Constrictibacter sp. MBR-5: one gene and its partner. The protein of the gene in region 2 interacts with the protein of the main gene of each other region in a pairwise test. Links are inferred from orthologs where the notes say so. Each region holds a gene or a part of one and is shown on either strand. Other genes may lie near its edges. The genes, in order: leuS and ligA.

Region 1 (10,539 bases), on a different replicon or contig from region 2:
GATCGTCCCTTCAGCCCGAGGCCGCCGCGGCGGCTTCCTCGGCGATGATCTCGCTGCGGCGCTTCTTGACGCTGGCGGACTTGAGCTGACCGCAGGCGGCGAGGATGTCGCGGCCGCGCGGGGTACGGACGGGGCTGGAATAGCCGCCGTTGGCGACGATGTCGCTGAACCGCTTGATCCGGTCCGGCGTCGAGCATTCGTACGGCGCGCCGGGCCACGGGTTGAAGGGGATGAGGTTCACCTTCGCCGGCACGTCCTTCAGCAAAGCGATCAGCGCACGCGCGTCGGCGTCCGAATCGTTCACGCCCCGCAGCATCACATATTCGAAGGTGATGCGCCGGGCATTGTGGACGCCGGGATAGGTCCGGCAGGCCTCCATCAGCTCGGCGATCGGGTATTTCCGGTTCAACGGTACGAGTTCGTCGCGAACCTCGTCGGTGACGGCGTGCAGCGAGATGGCGAGGTTGCAGCCGATCTCCTCGCCGCAGCGCCGGATCATCGGGACGACGCCCGAGGTCGACAGGGTGATGCGCCGGCGGGAGAGAGCGAGCCCCTCCTTGTCGAGCATGATCTGCAGCGCCGCCTTGACGTTGTCGAAATTATAGAGCGGCTCGCCCATGCCCATCAGGACGACGTTGGTGATTGCGCGGTCTGCCTCCGCCGACGGCCAGTCGTCGAGATGGTCGCGCGCCAGCATGACCTGCTGCACGATTTCCGCCGCACCCAGGTTGCGCACGAGGCGCTGGGTGCCGGTGTGGCAGAAGCGGCAGGTCAGGGTGCAGCCGACCTGCGAGGAGACGCAGAGCGTGCCGCGTTCTTCCTGCGGGATGTGGACCGTCTCGATCTCCTGCCGGTCGGGAAAGCGCAGCAGCCATTTGCGCGTCCCGTCGTTGGAGAGCTGCGCCGTCGCCACCTCGGGCCGGTCAACGGTGTAGTTTGCCTCGAGCAGGGCGCGCACCGGCTTCGACAGGGTGGTCATGTCGGGGAAGCTGCGCCCGCCACGATGGTACAGCCAGTGCCAGACCTGACGCAGGCGGAAGCCGTCGATGCCGTGCGGCGCCAGTTCGGCAGCCAGCTCCTCGCGGGTCAGGCCGATCAGGTTTCGGCGCACGGGCATCGCAGGAACGGCGGCGCCCGTGACGTCGGCAGCGGCGGCAGCGGTCTGGGGCACGGCGGCGGCCTCGACGTTCATGCTCAGCCCTTCTTGCAGACGCGGGTGATCGCCTCGTAGGCCTTGGTGAAGCCCATCAGCGAATAGGTGTCGACCGTCTTGGTGCCGCGGTTCGAGACCGCGGTCACCACCATTTCGGTGCCGCGACGCATCGCGGCGACCATCCGCGCATCCTCGGCGGTGCGCAGCCATGCCGTGTCGCCGCGGGCGAACATCTCGAAGGTCTCGCTGCCGATCCTGGCGCGCGGCGTGCCGTCGCCCTGATACTCGTAGCCGGCGACGATGCTGACCTCGCCGACGACATCGTCGGCGACGCGATGAGTCACCAGGGCGAACACTTCGCCGCGGCGGTCATACTCGCCCTCGCTGCTGGTCGGCTTGCTGGCGATGTAGCAGGCGGGGGAACCTTCCACCGTATAGGTGTATGCCGCCCACGCGCCGAAATCCCCGACGAACTTCGCCTCCTGGGCGTCGGCCGGAGCGGCGAATGCAGGGGACAGGGCGGCAAGGACGAGGAAGGCTGTGGCGTGTCGGCGCATGTTCCACGGGCTCTTCGGTCGGGAAGCCCACAGATATGGGTTCCCGGCCGTTACGCCAACCCTCCGTGGAACGGCGGCCGGCCCGGATGGGGGCCTATCCGGGCCGGCCAGGGGCGCCGGTCAGGGCAACCAGGGCTGCTTGCGGTATTCACGCACCGCATCGGCGCGGGTCATGCCGATGTCGCGCAGCATGCGATCATCGAGTTCCATGAGATGGACGCGCTGCTTCGATCGCTCCTGCCAGTCGAGCACGCGCTCGAAGAGGCGGACGATGCCGAAACCCGAAGCAGCCGGTCTGAAGATGCCGGCCGCACCCTTTGTCATTCCGTTGACCGATGACATGGCGACGACCTTTGTGGTGGATTAGCGAAGTTGATCCGGGCGGCGGCGTCTCTGCCGCCGTCGCTCCGGCTCAGCTATAGGAATGACGCCGCGGGGCGGCTCGCTCAAACGACGTTTTTTCATCGTCCGCATGAGCCGTATTGATCCGAGGAAGTGTCCATGCGCCTGCCACCGCTGAATGCCCTGCGCGTCTTCGAGGCGGCCGCGCGGCACCTCTCCTTCACCCGGGCGGCGGCGGAACTCCACGTCACGCAGGCGGCGGTCAGCCACCAGATCAAGCTGCTCGAGGACGATCTCGGCGTGCCGCTGTTCCGGCGCATGCACCGTGCGCTGCTTCTGACCGACGAGGGACAGCAGCTGCTTCCGTCGGTGCGGGCGGCATTCGACGAACTGTCGACGGCGACGCGGCGACTGCGGGCGGGGGAGCGCGAGGGCATCCTGACCGTCAGCGTCATCCCTTCCTTCGCCGCCTGCTGGCTGGTGCCGCGAATCGGACGTTTCCGCGAGGTCCATCCGGAGATCGACCTGCGCATCGCGGCATCCATACAGGTGACGGATTTCGCCCGCGAGGATGTCGACGTCGGGTTGCGCTACGGCATCGGCCGCTATCCGGAGCTGAACACCTGCCTGCTGATGCGCGAGGAGTATTTCCCCGTCTGCAATCCGGCACTGCTCGGCGGTGCGCATCCGCTCTACACCCCCTGCGACCTGCGCCACCACGTGCTGCTGCACGACGAGCATTTCCCGCACGAGCCGAACCCGGGCTGGCGCGACTGGCTGCACGCGGCGGGCGCCACGCAGGTCAATGCCGAGCGGGGGCCGCGCTTCGGCGATGCCGCGATGATGGTCCAGGCGGCGATCGCCGGGCAGGGCGTGGCGATGGGCCGGACGGCCCTGGTCATGGACGCGATGGCGCAGGGGCTGCTGGTGCGGCCGTTCGACCTGATCCTGCCGGGGAGCTACGGCTACTGGATCGTCTGTCCGCCTGCGAGCGCCGACAAGCCGAAGATCAAGGCGTTCCGGGAGTGGCTGCTGGCCGAGGCCGCGGCGGGGCTGGCGCAGGGGGCGGCGGGGCAGGGCTGACCGGCCCCTTCCCGGTCGGACGCTACCGGCGGGCGGCGGCCCTGCCGACCTCCATCAGCACCCGCGCGCAGATCGCGCGGTCGGGATAGCCGGTGGTCTTGCAATCGATCTCCGCCTGGGCGAGGCGGTCGAGCGCCGCCGCCAGCCAGGGCTCCGGCCAGCGTTTGGCCTGGGCCTGGAACTCGTTGGTCTGCTTCCAGAACACCTTTGGCTTCAGCATGCCCGCCGCCTGGGGTAGCGCCATGCCCTTGGCGATGCGCGCCGCCGTGACATGAAGGCGACGGAAGTGCTCGGACGCCGCGCGGAGGATGCGGATGGGACTTTCCCCGGCGGCGTAGGCACGGTCGAGCGACTGGAGCAGGCGGTCCATATCGCCCGAGCCGGTGGCAAAGGCGACGTCCTGCAGCGAGAGATCGGCCGCGTCGCCGACGCTGGCCTCGACGTCCGCGACGGTCGCGGTCCCGCCGGCGCCGACATAGAGCGCCAGCTTCTCGACCTCGTTGCGCGTCATGATTCGGTCGCCGCCGAGGCGGGCGGCCAGCACCTCCAGCGCGTCCTGCTCGATCCTTACCTTGGCCGCGGACAGCGTCCGGGCGATGAAACCCTCGAGTTGGTCGCCCTCCTCGACGTAGCAGGCGATCGCCGCCGCGATCTTGGCGTCCTCGAAGAGCTTGCGCAGGGCCGAGCGGGCCGGCAGGTCCGACGCCTCGGCGACGACGAGGGCATCGCCCATGGGATCGTCCAGGAATCGCTCGAAGGCGGTCGTCTCGCCGTCGCCGACGCCGCGGATCCGGACGACGCGGCGGCCGCCGCCGAAGGCGATCGACGCCGCCTCATCGGCGAGCCATGCCGGGTCGGCACGCAGCGCCGCGCCGGTGGTCTCGGCGACACGGAAGGGATCGCGAAGGTCGGCCACCACGGTGCGCGCCAGTGCGGCGGCGCGCTCGCGCACCAGTCCGTCGTCGGGGCCGAATAACAGGACGGCCCGGATGGCGGGGTCGGGCCGGGCGACGAAGGCATCGGCCCGGGCGGGCTGTATCTTCATCGCAGCGCCCCGTTCAGCGTGCGGTGCCCGAGCCGGCGCCGTGGCGTTCGAAATAGATGGCGAGGCGGGTGCGGAGCTCTTCGGCGAGCCGCCGGAGCGCCGCATCGCGGGCATCCTCTTCGCCGGCACGGGTGGCGACGTCGGAGGCGACGACGTTGTAGCTGTTCACCGCGCGCGCCTGCCCGCTGGTCAGGACGGCGCCGCCGTTCAGGTCGGTCAGGACGTAACTCGCCCACATGCTGACGTCGCGGCGCGTGGCGGTCTCGTCGCGGCGGATGGCGACGTCCGCGGTGTCGCTCCGCAGTTTCACCTGGAGCCCATAGCGCGCCGGGCCGCCGGTCCCGCGCGGGTCGAGCAGCAGTTCCAGATGCGTGCGGAGTTGCTGGCCCGGCCGGTCCGGGATGTTGCCGACCTCGACCGCCGCGAGCTCAGGGGAGACGCCGCTGCCGCCGTCGCTTGTGCCGTACAGTGGCTTGAACCCGCAGGCCGGCAGCGCGAGGGCGAGCAGCAGGACCGCGGCCCGCGCAACGCGCATGCGCCTAGGCGACGACATTGACGACCTTGTTCGGCACGACGATCACCTTGCGCGGCGAACGGCCTTCCAGAAGCTTCTCGACGGCCGGCAGGGCGAGGGCGGCCGCTTCGGCCTGCTCCTTTCCGGCGTCGCGCGGCAGGGCGATCGTGCCGCGCAGCTTGCCGTTCACCTGTACCGCCAGGGTGATCTCGTCGTCCACCGTCAGCGCGGCGTCGGCTTCCGGCCACGGCGTGGCGACCAGGGGCGTCTCGTGGCCCAGCTGCAGCCAGAGCTCCTCGGCGAGGTGCGGGGTGATCGGCGCGATCAGCCGGACGACCGCCTCGATGCCTTCGCGCAGGACGGCGCCGGCACCGGGCTCGGTGCTGCCGTCCAAGGGGGCGATCGCGTTGGTCAGTTCGCGGATGCGGGCGACCGCCTTGTTGAAGTGGAAGCGGTCCAGGTCGTCGGTGACGCCGGCGATGCCCTTGTGGATCGCCTTGCGGGCGTCGAGCAGCGCTGCGGACAGGTCGGCGGGGGGCGGCGTACCGGGGCCGGGGAGGGCGGCCTGCGGCTCGTTCACCAGGCGCCAGAGCCGGTTGAGGTAGCGCCAGGCGCCGTCGGCGCCTGCCTCGGTCCATTCGAGGTCGCGATCCGGCGGGCTGTCCGACATCATGAAGAGGCGCGCGGTGTCGGCGCCGTAGCTCTCGATGATGTTCTCGGGATCGACGACGTTCTTGCGCGACTTCGACATCTTCTCCGAACGGCCGACCGTGACCGGCGTGCCGTCGTCGATGCGGACGACCGTACCGTCGGCCCTGCGGTCCACCTCCTGGGGCAGCAGCCACTTGCCGTCCGGGGCGCGATAGGTCTCGTGGCAGACCATGCCCTGGGTGAAGAGGCCGGCGAACGGCTCGGCGAGGTCGAGATGGCCGCAGTCGCGCAGGGCGCGGGTGAAGAACCGCGAGTAGAGCAGGTGCAGCACCGCATGCTCGACGCCGCCGATATACTGGTCGACGGCCATCCAGTACTGCACCGCTTCGCGGTCGAACATGCCGTCGTCGTGCGGCGAGCAGAAGCGCAGGAAATACCAGGACGATTCGAAGAAGGTGTCGAACGTGTCCGTCTCGCGCTCGGCCGCAGCACCGCATGTCGGGCAGGCGACGTGCTTCCAGGTCGGGTGCCGGTCGAGGGGGTTGCCGGGTGCGTCGAAGGTGACGTCCTCGGGCAGAGTGACGGGCAGCTGGTCGCGCGGCACCGGGACCGTGCCGCAGGCCGGGCAGTGGATGACGGGGATCGGGCAGCCCCAGTAGCGCTGGCGCGAGACGCCCCAGTCGCGCAGGCGGTAGACCGTGGTGCGCTCGCCCGCCTTCAGCGATTCGAGCCGCTCGCCGACGGCGCGCTTGGCGTCGGGCACCGACATGCCGTCTAGGAAGCGCGAATTGAACAGGCTGCCGTCGCCGGTATAGGCCTCGGTGCCGATCGTGAAACTCGCCGGGTCGGCGCCGGGCGGCAGGACGACCGGCGTCACCGGGCGGCCGTACTTGCGGGCGAAGTCCAGGTCGCGCTGGTCGTGGGCCGGGCAGCCGAAGATGGCGCCGGTCCCGTATTCCATCAGCACGAAATTGGCTACGTAGACCGGGAGTTCGATCGTCTCGTCGAGCGGGTGGACGGCGCGCAGGCCGGTGTCGAAGCCCTTCTTCTCGGCGGTCTCGATCGCCGCCTCGCTGGTGCCGGTGCGGCGGCAGTCGGCGATGAAGTCGGTCAGTTTCGGGTTGCCGGCAGCGAGTTCCGCGGCGAGCGGGTGGTCGGCGGAGATCGCGCAGAACGAGGCGCCGAACAGCGTATCGGGCCTGGTCGTGTAGACTTCCAGCGTGTCGTCGCGGCCCTTCAGCGGGAAGCGGACACGCGCACCGTCGGAGCGGCCGATCCAGTTCTCCTGCATCAGCCGAACCCTGTCGGGCCAGCGGTCGAGGGTCTTCAGCGATTCGAGCAGTTCGTCGCCATAGGCGGTGATGCGCAGGAACCACTGCGCCAGCTTGCGCCGCTCGACCGGGGCGCCGGAGCGCCAACCGCGGCCGTCGATCACCTGCTCGTTGGCGAGCACGGTGTTCTCGACGGGATCCCAGTTGACCCAGGACTCCTTCTTGTAGGCGAGGCCCTTGTCCAGGAAGTCGAGGAACATCGCCTGCTCGTGCCGGTAGTATTCCGGCTCGCAGGTCGCGATCTCGCGGCTCCAGTCGTAGGAGAGGCCCATGGACTGGAGCTGGCGGCGCATGGTCGCGATGTTCTCGCGCGTCCACTTGCCCGGATGCACCTTGGCCTCGAAGGCGGCGTTCTCGGCCGGCAGGCCGAACGCGTCCCAGCCCATCGGGTGGAGTACGTTGAATCCGCGCGCCGTCTTGTAGCGCGCCACCACGTCGCCGAGGGTGAAGTTGCGGACGTGGCCCATGTGGATGCGCCCCGAGGGGTAGGGGAACATCTCCAGGACGTAGTATTTCGGGCGCTCGGGGTTGGCCTTGGCCGCGAAGGCGCCGCGCGCCTCCCAGGCGGCCTGCCAGCGCGATTCGACAACCTTGGCATTATAGCGGGACATGCGACCCCTCCGCGGGCCCGGCGCAGTTGAAATTCACGAAACCGTCGGCCGGTTGCCGCGAACCGCGTCGCCGGCCCCCGCTGTTCTAACGAATGTGGCGCGGCGCGCGAAGCGATCCGCGTACGAACGCCGCCCGGGCGACCGTCACTGCCGGCCGGCCACGCGCAGTTCGCGGGCACGGGCGAGAATGCTGTTCTCGAGTTCGGTCGCGAGCTTGGTGTCGACTTCGGCATTGACCCAGTCCGGGCCGCTGCGCCGCTGCTTGAACAGCGCCACCCGGACACCGTCGGCACGGAGCTGCCGGTCGAGAATGTAGACGGTGGCCTTGAAGCGTTCGTCCGGCGCTTCGGGCGGCGCATACCAGTCGGTGATGATCACGCCGCCGAAGGGATCGGCCGAGGCGAGAGGCATGAAGGCGACCGTATCGAGCGAGGCACGCCAGAGATAGGCGTTGACGCCGATCCCGCTGCCGCCACCGCCCTCCGCATCCCGGCTGCGGTTGCCGCCGCCGAAGAGATTGATCCCGCCTTCACCAAAGAGGCCTTGAGGCTGGCCGTACTCGGGATTGTTCGCGCCCGAGGTCGTCTGGCCCTTGTCGGGGTAGCGCTGCTCGACCTTCGCATCGGAGGCGCAGCCCGCAGCGAGCCCGGTCAATACCGCCACGGCGGCGAGATGGGTGAGTGTCCGACGCATATGCTGTTCTTCCGATCCTCGTTCGCCTCAATCCCCCGAATCCGGAGGCCCCCGAAGCCGGGCGAATATAGGGAGAGGTCGGGGCGATGTTAACAGCGGTCGCTGCCGGGGGCGGCAGAGCGGCCGCCACAGTGCTTGTGGCAATGACGCCACAGTGTCCGATTTAAAGCACAAGTGCCTTTCTGACGGCTTTGTCACCGGCGGTCCGATGGATAGGATCCGTCCTGCTTGTACAGACCTTCTGCCGGCCGGTCATTTCGGTCGGGAGCCGGCAGGCAGAGCGGCGACGGACCTGAGGGGCGTCGGCGCGTGTGTGGATCCGAAAGGAGAACGATAGTGAGAAAGACCCTTCTTGCCACCACCGCGCTGGCGGCGGCGACCGGCATGGCGGCGATTGCCAGCCCCGCGAGCGCTGCTGAGCGCCTTTCGCTCGGTGTGCATGGCTACTTCCAGGCCTATTTCGGCTATCTTGAGGCCGACAATGACCAGAATCGTCGCAACGTCGACTTCTTCCGCGAGGCCGAAGTCCACTTCCGCGGCGAAGTCGCGCTCGACAACGGCATGAAGGTCGGTGTCGACGTGCAGCTCGAAGCCGAGACCTGCGGCGACCAGATCGACGAATCCTACCTCTACTTCCAGGGCGACTTCGGTAAGGTCGTTCTCGGCTCCGAGAACTCGGCCGCCTACCTGATGTCCTACGGTGCGCCGGCCGCCGACGCCAACTTCGACGGCGCGGATCCGAACTACAGCCCGTACGGTGTCGGCTTCGCCTATGCGCCGAACATCACCAGCGACTCCGACAAGATCACCTACTTCACGCCGCGCTTCGCCGGCTTCGGCTTCGGTATCTCCTGGACGCCGGACAACACCGAGGACGGTGGCGCTGGTTCGACGGTTCCCGCGGTCGACAACAATATCGGTGCCCAGGAAGACGTCATCGAAATGGGCCTGAACTACGAGAACAAGTTCGGCGATTTCGGTGTCCTGGCCGGTCTGACGTACAGCTTCGGTAACCTCGAAGCGAACAACGCTGCCGGTGACTTCGACGATCGGTCGAACTGGACGGCGGGCCTGAATCTGTCCTTCGCAGGATTCACCGTCGGCGGCGGCTATTTCACGGACAACCAGGGTCTTGATGGCAGCCAGGACCGCGACGTCTGGGCGGCCGGCCTCGCGTGGGCCAATGGTCCGCTGCGCCTCGGCGCTTCGGTCGCCATGCAGGAAGACGACAGCGCTGCCGACAACGATGTCGACCGCTACACGATCGGCGCGCAGTACGTCTACGCCCCGGGCATGCAGCTCCGTGCGACGGCGCTGTACTACGACACTCAGACCGGCAACCCGAACGACTTCGACGACGCGATCGTCGCCGTCGTCGGTACGGTCATCAGCTTCTGATCTCGCCGGCCCGGCGAAAGCCGGGCCGCGTCGGATTGGGGGGGAGGGGGAGCGGGCCTTGCGGCCCGCTCTTTTCTTTTGCGGAGCGCGGGCGTCTGGCCCACCCCTTCGCCCCGGTGCCGCATCGCTCCGATGGAAGAAAAGGGGCGGGTGAGACGCCCGCGCTCCGTCAGAATGCGCGCTTGATCCGGCCCCAATCGTCGATAGCATCCTCCTGTCCGGGCACGATCTGGATCGTGAACTGCCCATAGCCTGCCGCGCGCAGCGCCTCGACGCGCTGCTTCAGCGCACCTTCCTCGGCGGTGAAGCTGGTCGAGCGGATGAGATCCGCCGTGACGAACCGGCGTTCCTCCGGCTTCACGAACATCAGATGCCCGCGATGGTTCTGCAGGTAGGGCGCGTCCGTCGGCTCGAAGCCCCGCGCCACCTTCACGTATCCGTCGACCGCTTCGGCCAGTTCGCCCGAGACCGGCGTGCTGTTCGGCAGTCCGGCGAGCGCCTCGTCCGCGGCGCGGTGCAGGATGACTGCGGCGCGCGGCCCGGCCTGTGCCATGGCGCGCTCCGAATCGGCAGGCTCGCCGTCCTTCAGCACACAGCCCAGGGCGAATGCCGTGGCCGAAAGATCGCCGGTGTCGCGCCCGGCGGCGGTCCAGCTCTGCCGCATGCCTTCCAGTCCGGTGATCGCCGTGTCGACGTCGCCGATGAAGTTCAGCCAGCCGGCGCCGAGCTTCGCCGCCAGTGCGCGTCCCTTCGGGCCGTAGGCCGAGACGTGCAGCGCCACCGGGTCGCGGGTGTTGATCAGGCCGATCTCGGGGTTGAGGAAGCGGATCTTGCGTCGCTGGCCTTCGAAAGCTGCCTCGACGGTCTCGTCACGCAGAAGCGCCATGACGACACGGATATACTCTTCCATCTCGGCGAGCTTGATCGCGCCGAGACCCATCGCCCGCCGTCCCGTGAATCCCGTGCCGACGCCGAAGTCGATCCGGCCGGGTGCGAGCTGGTTCAGCGAGGCGAAGGCGTTCGCCGCGACCGGGGCGATGCGGTTGGACGGAATGAGGACGCCGGTGCCGAGACGGATTCTGCTCGTCTTCATCGCCGCCGCACCCATGGCGACGAAGCAGTCCGCGCTGAGCATCTGCGTGTCGTAGAACCAGGCGTGGG
Region 2 (8,347 bases):
CGGCGCGCTCCGGCAGGATCCAGATCTGCAGCAGGTGCACCGGCTCATCCTTCGAGGCGTTGAACTCGCTGTGCAGGATCCCGGTCCCGGCCGTCATGCGCTGCACGTCGCCGGGTCCGATCACGGAGCCGTTGCCCAGGCTGTCGCGGTGGGCGAGGGCGCCCTCCAGCACCCAGGTCACGATCTCCATGTCGCGGTGCGGGTGGGTGTCGAAGCCCGCTCCCGGCGCCACCCAGTCCTCGTTGATCACGCGCAGGTCGCTGAATCCCATGTGCGCGGGGTCGCGGTAATGGCCGAAGGAGAAGCTGTGGCGGCTGTCCAGCCAGCCGAAATTGGCCTTGCCCCGTTCCTCGCTGCGTCGAATCCTGATCATCGTCGTCTCCTGATGCTCGGTTGCTCCAGAAGATGGTCAGGCCCGGATCGTCAACAATCGACCCTGCGGGAAGCAGATCCGTTCCAGATCGGAAGCAATCGGGCGGTCAGCGCCTCAGCCGCCGATCAGCTCGCGCCACTCCTCCTCCGACACCACCGTCACCCCCAGCTCGCGCGCCTTCGTGGCCTTCGATCCCGGCTTGCCGCCGACGACCAGATAGTCGGTGCTGCCGGACACCGACCCGGCGACCTTGGCGCCGAGACTCTCGGCCCGCGCCTTGGCCTCGCTCCGGCCCATGCTCTCCAGCGTGCCGGTGAAGACCACCGTCTTGCCGGAGATGGGCGAGGTCGCCTGCGGTGCCTCCACCGCCGTGACGGTGATCTCGGACAGCAGGTCGTCGAGCAGCCGCCGATTGTGCTCCTCTGCGAAAAAGGCCGTCAGGTCCTCAGCGACGCTCGGTCCGATCTGGTCGATGGCGATCAGGTCCCGCCGCGCCGGGCTTTCGGGGTCGAGCGCGCCCATCATCGCCTCCATCCAGGCGCCGACGGTGCCGTAGTGCCGCGCCAGCAGGCGCGCCGTCGCCTCGCCGACCTGTCGGATGCCCAGGGCATAGATGAACCGGTCGAGTCCGATCGTCCGCCGCTGCTCTATCGCGTCGACCAGCTTCGTCACCGACTGCCGGCCCCAGCCTTCGCGCGACTCCAGCGCGTCCGTCCTGTTCTTCAGGCGGAAGATGTCGGCCGGCGACTTGATCAGCTCGTCTTCCCAAAAGGCGAGGATGTGCTTCCGGCCCAGGCCCTCGATGTCGAACGCGGCGCGCGAGACGAAATGCTTCAGCCGCTCCACCGCCTGCGCCGGGCAGATCAGGCCGCCGGTACAGCGCCGCACGACGTCCTGCGTCCCGGTTTCGGGATCGGTCTGCCGCACGGCGAGGCTGCCGCAGGCGGGGCAACGGTCGGGAAAGACGAAGGGCACGCTGTCCTTCGGCCGTTTCGCCGGGACTGCGGAGACGACCTGCGGGATGACGTCGCCGGCGCGCTGGATGACGACGGTGTCGCCGACGCGCACGTCCTTGCGCGCGATCTCGTCCTCGTTGTGCAGGGTCGCGCGCCGCACCACGACGCCGCCCACCGTCACCGGCGCCAGATAGGCCACCGGGGTGAGGGCGCCGGTACGGCCGACCTGGATCTCGATCCGCTCCAGCACGGTCTCCGCCTGCTCGGCGGCGAACTTGTGCGCGATCGCCCAGCGTGGTGCGCGGCTGACCATGCCGAGCCGCTCCTGCCAGTCGAAGCGGCTGATCTTGTAGACGACGCCGTCGATCTCGTAGTCCAGCCCGGCGCGGGCCTCGCCGATCTCCCGATAAAAGGCCAGCGCCTCGTCGGCCGACGTGCAGCGCCGGACCAGTGGGTTGACCGGAAATCCCCAGGCCTTCAGCCGCTCCAGGAACGCCCACTGGCTGTCGCCGGCGGGCTCGCTGATCTCGCCCCAGGAATAGCCGAAGAAGCGCAACTTCCGCCTCGCGGTGACCGACGGGTCGAGCTGGCGCAGCGATCCGGAGGCCGAGTTGCGCGGATTGGCGTAGAGCGGCTCGCCCGCCGCCTCGCGCGCCTCGTTCATGTCGCGGAAGTCATGGCGGCGCATGTAGATCTCGCCGCGCACCTCCAGAACGTCCGGCGCGTCGCCCTTCAGCCTGCTCGGTATGTCGCCGATCGTGCGGATGTTGGCGGTGACGTCCTCGCCCTGGGTGCCGTCGCCGCGCGTGGCACCGAGCACGAGCCGGCCCTTCTCGTAGCGCAGCGAGATCGACAGGCCGTCGATCTTCGGCTCGGCTACCATCTCGACGGGCTCGTCCTCGCCGAGGCTGAGGAAGCGCCGCACCCGCGCGACGAACTCGTGCACCGCATCGGGGTCGAACGCGTTCTGCAGCGACAGCATCGGTCGGGCATGCCTGACGGTCCGGAAGCCCTCGGCCACCGGCGCCCCCACCCGCTGCGACGGGCTGTCGTCGCGGATGAGGCCAGGAAAGCGCGCCTCGATCGCCTCGTTGCGCAGCCGCAGCGCGTCGTATTCCGCATCCTCCACGGTCGGCGCCGACTCGACATAGTAGCGCCTGTCATGCGCGGCGATCTCCGCCGCCAGCCGCTCCAGCTCGGCCGCCGCCTGCTCGTCGGTCAGATCCTCGACGGCAATCCGATCGAACGTCTTCACCGCCGCCCCGCACTGCATGACATCGTCGACTTCCCCGAATGATTCAGGCGTTTTCCGCGGCGAGCAGGCTGTCCGCCGCGGCGCGGGCCGCGTCGGTGATCCGGGCGCCGGACAGCATGCGGGCGATCTCCTCGCGGCGGGCGAGGGGATCCAGCTCCTCGACGTCGGTGACCGTGGTCGCTCCGACCCGCTTCGCCACGTGCCAGTGCCGCCCGGCACGCGCCGCTACCTGGGGCGAATGCGTCACCACCAGTACCTGGACGGTCTCCGCCAGCCGCGCCAGCCGTTCGCCCACCGCGGCGGCGACGGCGCCGCCGATGCCCGCGTCGACCTCGTCGAAGACCAGCGTGTCGGCGCTGCCGGAGCGCGAGAGCACCACCTTCAGCGCCAGCATGAACCGGGCGAGTTCGCCGCCCGACGCGATCCGCGCCAGCGGCCCGTGCGGCGCGCCGGGATTCGTCGCGACCTCGAAGGCGACGCGGTCGGCCCCCGTCGGACCCCAGCCCGTCTCCGGCAGTTCCTCGATGCGGGTGCGAAAGGCGGCCTTGTCCAGCTTCAGCGGCGACAGTTCCGCCGTCACCGCCTTGTCCAGGCGCTTCCCTGCCTTGACGCGCGCGACGGAGAGTGCTGCGGCTGCGTCCCGGTAGCGTGTACGCGCCGCGTCGGCGGCGGCGCGCAGCCGGTCGAGCGCGATGTCGCCGCCTTCGAGTGCCTCGAGCCGCTCGCGCAGCGCCGCATGCAGTGCGGGCAGGGCATCGGGCTCGACCCCGTGCTTGCGCGCCACGCCGCGCAGGGCGAACAGCCGTTCCTCCACGTCCTCGGCTCGCCCGCCGTCCGTTTCGATGCGGCTGCTCGCCGCCTCGATGCCGGCGGTCGCCTCGGCGAGTTCGATGGAGGCGCGTTCCAGGGCGGACAGCGGCTCGTCGAGCAGGCCGCCGGTCATCTCCGCGACCCGCTCCAGCGCGCGCTGCGCCGCACCGATCGCCGCCGCCACCCGATTGTCCTCGCCGAGGGCCGCACCGGCGGCGTTGAGCGCCTCGACGATGCGCTCCCGGTTGACCAGCGTGCTGCGCAGGTCGGCCAGTTCGGTTTCCTCGCCAACGCGCGGTGCCAGGCTGTCCAGCTCTTCCAGCGCCGCCCGCAACAGCTCCTCGTCGCGACGTGCGGCATCCGCCTCGCTGCGCGTCCGTTCCCAGGCGTCGACCGCCCCGCGCCAGTTCCGCCACGCCGTATCGGCCGCTGCCAGCGCCGGCTCGTGGGCGCCGAAGGCGTCGAGCAGTCCGCGGTGGCTCGCCGGATCCATCAGGCCGCGCGTGTCGAACTGGCCCTGGATCTCGACCAGCGCCTCGCCGACCTGCCGCAGCAGGCCGACGGATACCGGCTCGTCGTTGATGAAGGCGCGGCTCCGACCGTCCGGCGTCACGATCCGGCGCACGATCATCTCGTCGGCGGGAAGGTCCTGTTCGGCGAGAAGCGCGAAGACCGGGTGGTCGGCGGCGAGGTCGAAACCGGCGGTGACGACCGCGCGCTCGGCTCCGGCCCGAACCAGCCCCGCGTCCGCACGGGCACCCAGCGCCAGTCCCAGTGCGTCCAGGAGAATCGACTTGCCGGCACCGGTCTCGCCGGTGAGCGCGCACAATCCGCGCGCGAAAGTGAGATCGAGGCGCTCGATGAGGACGACATCCCGTATGGACAGCGTCGTCAGCATGCTCCGATCAGAAGACGCTGTTCCAGGCGCGGCCCAGCAGGCCGGGCTGTTCGGACGGTGGCCGTACGTCCTTGCCTTCCAGCAGCGCGTAGCTGTCCATGTACCACTCGCTGCCAGGATAGTTGTGCCCCAGCACGGCCGCCACGCGATAGGCCTGATCCTTCAGGCCGAGCGCCAGGTAGGCCTCGGTCATCCGGTGCAGCGCCTCCGGCACGTGGGTCGTCGTCTGATACTGCTCCACGACCTTCTTGAACCGGTTGATCGCCGCCAGCCAATGCCCGCGCTTCAGATAGAAGCGGCCGATCTCCATCTCCTTGCCGGCGAGATGGTCGCGCGTCAGGTCCAGCTTCAGCTTCGCGTCGCGCGCATAGTCCGTGTTCGGGAAGCGGCGAATCACCTCGTCGAGGGCGTTGAGCGCCAGTTCGGTCGAGCGCTGGTCGCGGCCCACGTCGGTGATCTGCTTGTAGTAGGTCAGCGCCTTCAGATAGTAGGCGAAGGCGATGTCCGGGCTGCCGGGATGGAGCTGGATGAAGCGGTCGAGCGCCACGATCGCGTCGTCGAAGGAATCGTTCTCATAGTGCGCATGCGCCGCCATGAGCTGAGCCTTCGTCGCCCAGACCGAATAGGGATGCTGCCGCTCCACCTCGTCGAACAGGCGCGCTGCCGTGGCGTAGTTGCTCTGGTCGAGCGCATCCATTCCCTCGTTGTAGAGCTCCTCGACCGGGCGCTCCACATACTTCGGCTCGTTGCTGGTGCTGCCGCACCCGGCGATCAGGAGCGAGACGGCGACAGCCGCGGCGAGACGGACGACGCGACGGGTGGGCTGGGACGGGTGCATGAGTCTGAACGTCTCTCCGACTGCGAAGCGGCGGCCGCGCCGTTCCGATAGGCGTGGCTCGAACGGGCCCCACCACCGCCCGTCGTCACCGGGCTGCTGTATAGCATGGAGCTTCCGCGGCACCAAAGATGGGCAGCGCGTGGGCCCGCGTCCATCGTCCGCTCAAGTATCGCGCTCCTTATCTTCCGGCCCGAACGATCAGGCCGCTCGCCGGGCGGGCCGGCATCCGCGCGAGGTCGATGTGCAGATCCTGCTCCGGCACGGCGTAGCTCGTCTCGGTGCAGAGGAGGCGCACCGTCCGCTCCAGGACGGCGTTCGTCACCCATTCCCCGGCACAGCGATGGCCGGCGAAATGGTCGCCGCCACCTTGCGGGACGAGTGCGTTGGCGCGCGGCTGCACGCCGTCGAAACGCTCCGGCCGGAAGGTTTCCGGCTCGTCCCACAGGCGCGGGTCTCGATTGGTGCCGTAGAGGTCCAGAAGCGCCCACGTCCCTGGCTGCAGGGTTTCGCCACGCCACGTGACGGGCTCGCGTACGAGGCCGCCGACGAACGGGAAGAACGGGTAGAAGCGACGGGTCTCCAGGACGAAGGCGGCGACCTCGGCGTCCGTCCCGTGCGCCACCCGTTCCCTCTGCCGCGGATCGCGGTGCAGTGCGAGCGCCGCAAAGACGATGTAGCGGCCGATGGCCACGGTCGGGCGCAGGAGGTTCAACAGTTCGACCGCCGCCACGCGTTCCGGCAGCAGCGACCCGTCGTCGTCGCGATGCAGCGCGAAGGCCCGGAGCGGGCTGTCCTCGCGGGCGATGTCGGGCTCGGCCCGTACAGTGCGGACGAGGGCTCGCGCCCACCGCTCCGTGCGGGCCCGCAGCAGCTGGGCGCGCCAGTTACGCGGCCCGACGGATCCGGCGCCGTCGATCATGGCGCTCAGCTCCCGCGTGAGGCGGCTGGCGCGGTTCGCGTCCAGCGGCACGCCCGCCCAGCGGCAGACTGCCCGGCAGAGGACCTGCTCGGCCTCGTCGAGCAGTACGACCGTTTCGCCGGCCTGCCACTGCCCCGTGCGTGCACGCCACGCGTCGGCCACCGCCGCGACGAGGCCCTCCGTGCTGGCCGGCGTCATCAGCGCCATGAACATGCGCTTGCGACGGCGGTGGGCGGGGCCGTCGAGTCCCTGGACGCTGCCCTCGTCCTGAAGCAGCCACAAAGCCGACTTCGGCGTGGCGCCCCGGCGGGTCATCCGGTCGCCTTCGTAGAAGAGCGCGGCCGCCTCCTCGCCGATCATGCAGGTGACCGGTCGGAGCATCAGGCGCGTCCGCACCGTGTCGCTGCCGTAGCGGCGGCAGCGGTTGGAGATGAAGCGGTAGCCCTCCGACAGGAGCGCAGGCGTCGCATCGAAGGCGCGGTCGCGCGGAATTCCGTCCATGAACCCTTCGGCGGCGCGCCGGCCGCCCGTCGCGGCCGGTCCATCCTCTCAATGGATGACCGCCGCTGCGGTTCCGCCGGACTCAGATCTGGTCGTCCGCCAATGCCATCACGGAGCGGCCGCCGCGTTCGATTGGGGCCAGCAGCGCGGTCCCCGTCGGCACGATGTGTTCCGCATAGAATCGTGCGGTCACCAGCTTCGCCTCCAGGAATCCCGGATCGCCTTCGCCCGCTTCCATCTGGCGCAGCGCCGCCAGTGCGCCCTTCGCGAGCAGCCAGCCGCCGACGACGGTCCCGGTCAGGCGGAGATAGTAGGACGCCCCGGCTGCGGCGGCGGCCATGTCGTCGCGCGCGATCTCGATCAGGGCTTCCGTCGCGCGTTCGAGCGTGCCGATCGCGGTGTCGAGGGCCAGCCGTATCACCTCGATGTCGTCACCGCGTCCGGCGGCGAGGTCGGCATCGAGGCTCCGCATCTCCGCGATGAGGCTGCGCATCGCCTCGCCCCGGTCGCGCATCAGCTTGCGGCCGAACAGGTCGAGCGCCTGGATGCCGTTGGTGCCTTCGTAGATCGGCGCGATCCGTGCGTCGCGATAATGCTGTGCCGCACCCGTCTCCTCGATGAAGCCCATGCCGCCGTGGATCTGCACGCCGATCGAGGCGACCTCGACGCCGACATCGGTCGACCAAGCCTTGACCACCGGGATGAGAAGGTCGACCCGTGCCTGGATGGCGCGGCGGCGATCCGCGTCGGGGTCGCGGCGCGCACCGTCCAGCCCGGCGGCGGCGTAGTAGGCGAGGGCCCGCACCGCTTCCGTCTGCGCGCGCATCGTCATCAGCATGCGGCGAACGTCGGGATGGCGGATGATCGCGGCGGGGGCGTCGCCGCCCTTGCCCGAGGGGTCGCGCCCCTGGGTCCGCTCGTGCGCGTAGGCGCGCGCCTGCTGCAGCGCCCGCTCGGCGATCGCGACGCCCTGCAGGCCCACGCCCAGCCGCGCATTGTTCATCATCGTGAACATGTACTCGATGCCGCGGCACTCTTCGCCGACCAGATAGCCGATTGCCCCGCCACCGTCGCCATAGGCCATGACGCAGGTTGGGCTCGCATGAATCCCGAGCTTGTGTTCGATCGACGCGACACGCAGGTCGTTGCGCTCGCCGGGCGAGCCGTCGGGCTTCGGCAGGTATTTCGGCACGATGAAGAGCGAGATGCCCTTCACGCCGGGCGGTGCGTCCGGCGTGCGCGCCAGCACCATGTGGACAATGTTGTCCGTCAGATCGTGCTCGCCGTAGGTGATGTAGATCTTCTGGCCGGTGATCCGGTAGTGGTCGCCCTCCCGGACGGCGCGCGTGCGCAGCGCGCCGACGTCCGAACCCGCCTGCGGCTCGGTCAAGTTCATGGTGCCGGTCCATTCGCCGGAGATCATCTTCGGCAGATAGGTCGCCTTCTGCGCGTCGGAACCGTGCGCCGTCAGCAGGTCGACGGCCCCCTGGGTGAGCAGCGGGCAGAGCGAGAAGGACAGATTGGCCGACGACCACATCTCGTTCAGCGCCGTCGAGACCAGCCAAGGCAGGCCCTGGCCGCCGAAGCCGGGCTCGAACGGAACGCCGTTCCAGCCGCCCGCGACATAGGCGTCATACGCTTCCTTGAACCCGCTCGGGGTGCGGACGACGCCGTTCTCCAGGCGCGCGCCGTCCTGGTCGCCCGAATGGTTGAGCGGACCGAGCACCTCGCCGGCCAGCTTGCCGGCCTCCGCAAGGGCCGCGTCCACGAGCTCCGGCGTCGCTTCCTCGCAGCCGG

The links.
Region 1: the proteins of ligA (region 2) and leuS interact in binary tests that used the Escherichia coli proteins (3 or more experiments, as listed by UniProt). The link is inferred for Constrictibacter sp. MBR-5 from one-to-one orthologs.

The regions. Positions count from the first base shown.
Region 1 is NZ_JBEPTK010000004.1:457,891-468,429, reverse strand. The notes cover bases 4,504-7,588. They hold leuS (leucine--tRNA ligase), read right to left. Parts: upstream 7,288-7,588; coding sequence 4,720-7,287; downstream 4,504-4,719. Other genes in these bases: ABIE65_RS12250 (DUF3576 domain-containing protein), read right to left, coding at 7,432-7,588; lptE (LPS assembly lipoprotein LptE), read right to left, coding at 4,504-4,733. Outside these bases: dual-specificity RNA methyltransferase RlmN, read right to left, coding at 11-1,117; ABIE65_RS12280 (invasion associated locus B family protein), read right to left, coding at 1,195-1,710; ABIE65_RS12275 (DUF1127 domain-containing protein), read right to left, coding at 1,831-2,034; ABIE65_RS12270 (transcriptional regulator GcvA), read left to right, coding at 2,212-3,135; holA (DNA polymerase III subunit delta), read right to left, coding at 3,158-4,180; more of lptE, read right to left, coding at 4,194-4,503; more of ABIE65_RS12250, read right to left, coding at 7,589-7,980; ABIE65_RS12245 (porin), read left to right, coding at 8,317-9,378; ABIE65_RS12240 (LLM class flavin-dependent oxidoreductase), read right to left, coding at 9,548-10,539.
Region 2 is NZ_JBEPTK010000005.1:303,240-311,586, forward strand. The notes cover bases 46-2,978. They hold ligA (NAD-dependent DNA ligase LigA), read right to left. Parts: upstream 2,603-2,978; coding sequence 488-2,602; downstream 46-487. Other genes in these bases: ABIE65_RS13660 (pirin family protein), read right to left, coding at 46-373; recN (DNA repair protein RecN), read right to left, coding at 2,628-2,978. In the rest of the region: more of ABIE65_RS13660, read right to left, coding at 1-45; more of recN, read right to left, coding at 2,979-4,292; ABIE65_RS13675 (outer membrane protein assembly factor BamD), read right to left, coding at 4,300-5,130; ABIE65_RS13680 (cytochrome P450), read right to left, coding at 5,309-6,550; ABIE65_RS13685 (acyl-CoA dehydrogenase), read right to left, coding at 6,633-8,347. UniProt on the Escherichia coli protein: DNA ligase that catalyzes the formation of phosphodiester linkages between 5'-phosphoryl and 3'-hydroxyl groups in double-stranded DNA using NAD as a coenzyme and as the energy source for the reaction.